Regions from separate parts of the Providencia hangzhouensis genome, predicted to be linked through region 2. Evidence: riboswitches for the same ligand, from Rfam matches in the RefSeq annotation. Region 2 holds a riboswitch; the other holds the start of a gene.
The links. Region 2 has a riboswitch for thiamine pyrophosphate ahead of thiC (phosphomethylpyrimidine synthase ThiC). Riboswitches for the same ligand answer to the same signal wherever they lie in the genome.

Region 1: linked by a shared signal. The riboswitch ahead of thiB (thiamine ABC transporter substrate binding subunit) and the one ahead of thiC (phosphomethylpyrimidine synthase ThiC) in region 2 are both predicted to bind thiamine pyrophosphate.

Annotation. Positions count from the first base shown of each region.
Region 1 is NZ_CP135052.1:3,538,436-3,542,644, reverse strand. Features, by position in the region: gene thiP (thiamine/thiamine pyrophosphate ABC transporter permease ThiP) at 1-1,459, opposite strand, end outside; gene thiB (thiamine ABC transporter substrate binding subunit) at 1,435-2,439, opposite strand; TPP riboswitch at 2,498-2,595, opposite strand; gene rppH (RNA pyrophosphohydrolase) at 2,708-3,241, shown strand; gene ptsP (phosphoenolpyruvate--protein phosphotransferase) at 3,245-4,209, shown strand, end outside.
Region 2 is NZ_CP135052.1:406,545-410,753, forward strand. Features, by position in the region: gene thiE (thiamine phosphate synthase) at 1-136, opposite strand, end outside; gene thiC (phosphomethylpyrimidine synthase ThiC) at 120-2,093, opposite strand; TPP riboswitch at 2,238-2,349, opposite strand; gene PZ638_RS01815 (HAD family hydrolase) at 2,724-3,386, opposite strand; gene PZ638_RS01820 (ABC transporter ATP-binding protein) at 3,405-4,209, opposite strand, start outside.

The sequences.
Region 1 (4,209 bases), 1.4 Mb from region 2:
TATCATTGCCAAATAACGCGACAACACCAAAATCACCAATTGAGATAACACAAGCAAATGCGAGAGCTTGGGAAATAGGTTTGCGTAATGCTTTAAGTTCAATAATTCGGAAACGATTAAAACCAGAAATGCCAAGTGATTGGCACAATGGGTTATAGCGTTCAGCGCTGTCTCGCATAGGGTTTTCTAATACTTTTAACGCATAGGGAATGGCTAACAAAGCATTAGTCATGATAATTAATGGGTAAGGGGATTCAGGTAAGCCTACCGTTTCATTAAAAAAGATAAAAAAACCTGTCGCGAGCACGATACCGGGCATGGCTAAAATAATTAACCCACTAAGTTCTAAGGCTTGCCCTAGACGAGCCGCTTGGCGTAAGCGCAATTCACGGCTGCTCCATAACAACATTAAAGTAAGTACCACGCAGACAGCACCAGCACACAGTGCAATAAACACAGAGGTTGCCGTGGCTTGCCATAAGGCGGGTTGCTGCAATACCGCCCAAAGTTGCCCATTTAACCCATCGAAAATAACCGCGAATAGTGGGGGAAGTAGCAATAACATGGCAGCGACAATGAGCAACAAATCTCGAATGCGACGAAATGCGTTATCAGCAGGGTCAACCCATTGTGCTTGGTGGCTAAAACCTACTGAAAATACACTATTTACTTTGTGGCAGATAAACATTAAACCGACACAGAAGAACAGCTGAATTAATGCCAAAATAGTGGCTCGCCCTAAATCAAAATCATAGTTAAGAGCTTGGTAAATAGCCAATTCGATAGTGGTTGCTGCAGGACCTCCGCCCAGAGCGAGCACAGTCGCAAAGCTGGCAAAGCACAGCATAAAAATTAACGCAGCAGTAGGTAATATTTGCCGCCGTAAATAAGGCCATTCTAAAATAGTAAATTGCTGCCACTCATTGAACCTCAGTTGTGCTGCAATTTGTCTCTGCTCAATAGCGATATTTTCTAAAGACTGTAATAGCATACGAGTCGCTAGTGGCATATTAAAGAAAACATGTGCTAGCAAAATGCCTTTTAGGCCATAAGGTGAAAAGGTGTAATTAAATCCCAGTAATTGACAAAGTTTAGCCAGCCAACCCGTTTGCCCGTAAACTGATAAAATACCAAACACGGCAACTAATACCGGAAGAACCAATGTCATTGCACATAGGCGTAAAAATAGGGTTCGTCCAAAAAAACGACGGCGGTGCAGTGCTCTTGCAAGAAAAATAGCAGGGATTACAGAAAAAATGGCGGATAAAAAAGCCTGCCAAAAGGTAAACCCAATCACATGCCACAAATAGCTATCGCTAATAATGTCAGCCATTGAAATTTCAGGTGCAAAAAACCACAGTGCACCAAAACTAATGAGTGCAACCGTAATCAGTAATCCGGAGGCCAATGCCCCCGGTAGTAGAGACAAATTAATTAGCGACTGACGGCGGTTTGCCATAAACGAGTCCAATTTTGGCGTTCTTTGGCCACTTCTTGAGAACTAAATTGTAAGGCTTTTTCAGGTAGAGGTAACTGGTTGTATACCTCAGGTAAGGGAATATCAATGACCGGATACATCCAGTTTGTTGTTGGCAGGGTATTTTGGAATTCAGGTGTTAAGACAAACTGCAAGAACTGCTTGGCAAGCTCCGGCTGTGGGCTATTTTTCAGCCTTGCTGCCACCTCAACTTGCATATAGTGACCCTCATTAAATAATGCCGCAGCATAGTTATCTTTTTGGTCATTAAGCATTTGATAACCCGGCGATGAGGTATAACTGAGTACAAAATCACCTTCCCCTTTTAAGAACAGGCCATAAGCTTCACTCCAACCTTTAGTTACGGTAAGTGTTTTGCCTGCCATTTTTTGCCATGCATCCGCAGACTTGTCGCCATACAGTTTTTCAATCCACAGCATTAAGCCAAGTCCGGGCGTACTGGTTCGAGGATCTTGGTAAATAATTTTCCAATTATTTTCACTATTTAATAATGCATCCATACTTGTTGGTGGTTGTTTAATTTTATTAGTGTCATATATGAATGCGAAATAGCCATAGTCATAAGGAATGAAGGTTGAGCTATCCCACGAAATAGGCAGCTTCAATGCACTGGTATTAATGTCGGCAGGAGCAAACAGGCCTGTTTTTTCAGCAGAATCTAATAAATTATTATCTAACCCTAAAATCACATCTGCTTTGCTATTTTTTCCTTCCATTCTGAGTCTGTTTAGCAGGGCTACACCATCCCCCAGCGCCACTATTTTTAATTCACAATCGCACTGCGCTTCGAAATTTTTTTTAATTTGTGGTCCTGGACCCCACTCTGCGGCAAAGGAATCGTAGGTATAAACAGTAAGCGTTGGTTTATCCGCCCATGCTAATTGACTTAAACTGAGTGCACCAAAGGTAAAGAACGATGCTATAATTTTGTTTTTAAACATGCTTTTTCCTGCGCTAAAAGATAGTGACACAGGATTTGAGGAGAAACCGGTGCAGATATGCAGACGGAGGCTCAAATCCCTACGCCGGTATTAACCGGATCAGGTTCTACGGGTTATTTCTCAGCCGAAATAACTTCGGCACCCCGTTGAGATGTTCACTATTGTAGTGACTTCAGACATATCTGCAAACTGTATTGATATAGGTTTACCAGTTTAGGTATGTGTGAAACAATTAGGCATCTTTCAAATTTGGTTATTGAGGTAGTCTGTGATTGATGATGATGGCTACCGCCCGAATGTAGGAATTGTAATTTGTAATCGGCAAGGGCAAGTTTTATGGGCCCGCCGCTATGGTCAACACTCATGGCAGTTTCCTCAAGGAGGCATCAATCCTGGGGAATCGCCGGAACAGGCGATGTATCGTGAGCTATACGAAGAAGTCGGGCTACAGCGTAAGGATGTCAGGTTATTGGCATCTACCCGTAATTGGTTACGTTACAAATTACCCAAGCGTTTGGTGCGTTGGGATACAAAACCTGTTTGTATTGGGCAGAAACAGCGTTGGTTTTTACTTCAACTTCAATGCAATGATGCCGATATAAACGTGCAGCGCAGTAAGTCGCCAGAATTTGATGGCTGGCGATGGGTCAGTTATTGGTATCCTGTTAGGCAGGTGGTTTCTTTTAAACGTGAGGTTTATCGGCGTGTCATGAAAGAATTCGCTCCCGTAGTTATGCCTTTACAGGAACAAAAATTACCACAACGGCCCTCTTTTAATAACCGTAGGCGTGGAGCAAAGTAGCCTATGTTGACGCGTTTACGTGAAATTGTCGAAAAAGTTGCAATGGCGACAAGTTTGACTGATGCGCTAGAAGTGTTGGTGAATGAGACCTGCAAAGCAATGAGAACAGACGTTTGTTCCATTTATTTAGCTGATCACCCTCGCCAATGCTATTACTTAATGGCAACCCGCGGGTTAAAAAAACCTAGCGGGATTGCTATTCGTCTAGGTTTTGATGAAGGTGTCGTAGGGGCCGTAGGGCGCCAGTCTGAGATGCTCAATCTAGCCGATATTCGTGAACATCCTCAATATAAATTCCTGCCTCAGCTTAAAGAAGAACAATTAAAAGCTTTCTTAGGTGTTCCCGTGGTATACCGTCGCCAATTATTAGGCGTGCTGGTCGTACAGCAACGGGAAAAACGGCTGTTTAATGAAACCGAAGAATCTTTCATGGTAACGTTGTCGATGCAACTCGCCGTGATTTTGTCGCAAGCACAAGCAAAAGGTATTTTTGGGCAATATCGGCAAAATAGAATTAAAGCGATTCCTGTATCACAAGGAATTGCAATGGCTTATGGATGGCAAGATAGTTCCCAACCTTCTTTAGATAGTATTTTTCAAGCAAGCGCTATTGATATCGACAAAGAAAAACAACGCCTTGTCGCCGCCCTCGAAAGTGCTACAGCGGAATGTCGTCGTATTAGTAAACGTTTTATGGCGAGCTCGGCAAAAGAAAGTGCGGCGATATTTGATCTCTATAATCATTTACTGAGTGACCCGCAGCTAAAAAAACATCTGTTTGCCTCCATCAATGATAACGCAACTGCTGAATGGGCAGTTAAAACAGTTATTGAAAATTATGTAGAGCAGTTTTCTCGCCTGCGTGACCTTTATTTAAGGGAAAGAGGGGCAGATTTAAAAGCATTAGGTCAACGCTTATTATTTCATCTTGATGATTCACTTACCGCAAATGAGCAATGGCCAGAACG
Region 2 (4,209 bases):
GGATTGTGGAAACACCTGCATTAAGCAAGCGTTCAATCCATTCAACGGAATCCACAACGGGGTAAAGCCCAAGGCGTTGTTCGGTCGCAGGAAAAGGACTATTTGGGATAGATATAGCACTAGGCAATTTTGGCATTTTCATCCACCTCTGCGTTCACAATTTCAGCACCATGGTAGAGCTCGCTGCCATGAGCACGGAAGGCTTCTGACATCTGTTCCATACCGGCTTCTTTTTGTGCCGCGTAGTCACGAACTTCTTGGGAAATCTTCATTGAACAGAATTTCGGTCCGCACATAGAACAGAAATGGGCTATTTTCCCAGAGGCTTGTGGTAAGGTTTCATCGTGATATTTGCGAGCAGTTTCAGGGTCTAATGCCAAGTTAAATTGGTCTTCCCAGCGAAATTCAAAACGGGCTTTGGACATGGCGTTATCACGGATCTGTGCACCAGGGTGTCCTTTAGCAAGGTCAGCGGCGTGAGCTGCAATCTTATAAGTGATTAGCCCTTGCTTAACATCGTCTTTATTCGGCAATCCCAAGTGTTCTTTCGGGGTGACATAGCATAACATTGCACAGCCAAACCAGCCGATCATGGCGGCACCAATACCAGAAGTAAAGTGGTCATAACCCGGAGCAATATCGGTTGTGAGTGGGCCTAAGGTATAGAATGGCGCTTCGTGGCAATGTTCCAATTCTTCCGTCATATTACGGCGGATCATTTGCATTGGTACGTGGCCAGGGCCTTCGATCATGACTTGGACATCATATTCCCACGCAATTTTGGTTAACTCACCAAGGGTATGTAATTCGGCAAATTGTGCTTCATCGTTGGCGTCTTGGATTGAGCCTGGGCGCAGGCCATCCCCTAATGACAAGGAAACGTCGTAAGCGGCACAAATTTCACAGATTTCACGGAAGTGCTCATACAGGAAGTTTTCTTGGTGATGAGACAAGCACCATTTGGCCATGATGGAGCCACCGCGAGAGACGATCCCTGTTAGGCGCTTGGCGGTCATCGGTACATAGCGTAGTAATACGCCGGCATGGATAGTGAAGTAATCGACGCCTTGCTCTGCTTGTTCTAATAATGTGTCACGGAACATTTCCCACGTGAGATTTTCGGCGACACCGTTTACTTTTTCGAGCGCTTGGTAAATCGGAACCGTACCAATAGGCACCGGGCTGTTACGTAAAATCCATTCGCGAGTTTCGTGAATATAACGGCCAGTAGATAAATCCATGACGGTATCCGCCCCCCAACGTGTTGACCAAATCAGTTTTTCGACTTCTTCTTCAATGGATGAGGTGACCGATGAATTACCAATATTAGCATTAACCTTAACCAAGAAATTGCGGCCAATAATCATTGGTTCTGATTCAGGATGGTTGATATTGGCTGGGATAATGGCGCGACCCGCCGCCACTTCTTGGCGAACAAATTCAGGGGTAATATTCTCCGGTAAATTTGCGCCAAAGCCTTGGCCTGGATGTTGTTGCAATAAAACTTCGCCACGAATACGTTCACGCCCCATATTTTCGCGGATTGCAATAAACTCCATTTCAGGGGTTACGATGCCTTTACGTGCATAGTGTAATTGAGTAACACACTTGTTAGTTTGGGCTTTTAATGGGTGGGGGCGGTTGTTAAAGCGCAGATGATCAAGACCTGCATCAGCAAGGCGTTGTTGGGTAAAATCGGAACTTAAATTTTCGACAGGTACGGTATCAGCTCGTTCACTTATCCATGGCGCACGAATTTTTTTAAGACCTTTATGCACATTTAATTCAGAAACTGGGTCGCCGTAAGGGCCAGATGTATCATAGATAGGAACAGGTTCGTTATCTTCAAATTGTGGGTTGTCTTTATCGCCACCAATCAAGGTTTGAGAGAGTTGGATTTCTCGCATCGGGACTTGGATATCGTCTCTAGAACCTTGTAAATAAATGCGCTGTGAATTAGGAAACGAAACGCCAGAAACGGTATTAATAAAATTTTCAGCGGCATCACGTTGAGCTTTACGGGTGCGAGCGGGTGCTGCTTGTGGCGATAAATCAGCAGTAGGGATGATATTTTGTTCTGTATTATTGGACATAGCAATTTCCTGACATTGTCACGGCTATCACAGTTTTATGTGTAGCGGGTTTATCGAAAGAAAGTTGCTTGTCAGGAGTTCGGAGGAGTAATAAAAAGACATTGCGGCTAATTTTCCACCAAATGTGAGGTGATAAACTAACGCTGAGTGATTACTCTTGTTCCCTTCGCGGGTATTAACCCGATCAGGTTCCGCGGATCCCGAATTAACGGTCTCAGCCTGATGCATTGCATACTAGGCACTCCGACAAGAGATTTCAGTATAAGCTTTCCTCGTTATTCTTCAAGCGATAAGTGCGTTGGCTGCTCTCGGCTACCCAAGTCACATACTTATGTATGCTCCTTGGGATATCCTCATTTGCCGCCTTCTTCTCACTTGAATAATTTAGAGGAAAGTAAAATGGAATAAGGTTATTTCCTTGTTATTTTTCAAGGGATAAGTGCTTCCTCGTCATTCTTCGCGCGATAGGTGCGTCGATTTCATAGATTTACCCGAATCACATACTTATGTATGTGATTCGGGATAATTCTATTTATCTCCTTCCTCTAGCACGAATAATTTAGAGGAACCTTTGAAAAGATTAGTTAGTTAAAACCAAAATTAAAACCAAGTTTGAAATTAAAATTGGGCTTACAAACCCCAAGTATATTGTGGCCAATTGTGTTCGAGTGCGGCTTGCGTTAGGCGTTCGTCACCGTTGATAATAAATACTTCATCGGCGAATTGGCACATCGGGAGATCGTTGGCGGAGTCGGTGTAGAAATACACATAGGCGTCAGTGATCGGTTGGTGACGGACCCAAGCTAATAGGCGTTTGACTTTACCTTCCTTAAAGGTTGGAATACCGTCGATCTCTGTGGTGTAGCAGCCATCTTGTTGCTTGATATCGATCCCCATCGCGACATCCGCACCTAGTTTCGCAGCAATTTTTTTCACAATAAATGAAACGGTTGCGGAGATCACAATAATTGGGATCTCTTTAGCTCGATAATTTGCGATCGTTCTAATGGCGTCAGGGTAGACTCGCGGTAAAATCACGTTTTGTACGAAATCATCCAACCAGATATCCACTTGCCCAGCTTTTACATTGGCGATAGTTTGCAGGTTAAAATGTAAGTAAGTCGGCATATCTAATGTGCCTGCATTATATTGCGCCATCATGGCTTTATCTGCCTCCACAAATTGTGGGTCGCTAATGATTTGCTTGTCCCACAGATATTGTGTCCACAATACGCTGCTATCACCTTGAATTAACGTATCATCTAAGTCAAAAATGGCCAGTCGGTTTTGCATTATATTCCTATCTACTTATTAACTAAGTGTGCGAATTTCATTTTTATTAAACATAAGTTCAAGGCGAGTTCCAGGTTCAAATAAACGCTCAGATGAGCGGTTAAGTAAATCCACCGTCATATCACCTGCAGGGGTATTCACACTATAACGAATAATATTGCCAAGCAACTGATGGTCCAATATCACGGCATCAACAGGGTGAGAAATATGGCTACCGTATTGGCGCCCCGCTTCTTTGACATATATAGACTCAGGGCGGATAGCAAGTGTACCTTGTAAATTAAGGCCTAACATCGTATTGGCCTTTTCGGAATCAACAAGGTTGTAATGCCCCATAAACCGAGCGACAAATTCTGTTGCTGGTTGGGTATAAATATTCTCTGCCGTATCACTTTGCACGATCTGCCCTTTATTCATCAAAAAGATCCTATCGGACATGATCATCGCTTCGTCTTGGTCATGAGTAACAAAAATGGTAGTTAAGCTTAATTCACGTTGAATTTGGCGAATTTGCTGGCGTAAGTGTTTGCGAATCCGTGCATCAAGAGCTGAAAGCGGCTCATCAAGTAACAAAATTTGCGGTTTCATCACTAATGCTCTTGCAAGTGCTACTCGTTGGCGCTGTCCCCCTGATAGTTGATGGGGAAATTGTTGTTCTTTTCCTTGTAACTCAACTAATTCAATCACTTCAGCGACCGCTTTAGATCTGGCTTGGCTATCAAATTTACGCATTTTCAAACCAAACGCGATATTGTCAACCACAGTCATATTGGGAAATAACGCATAACTTTGGAACACCATGCCAACACCGCGTTGTTGTGCG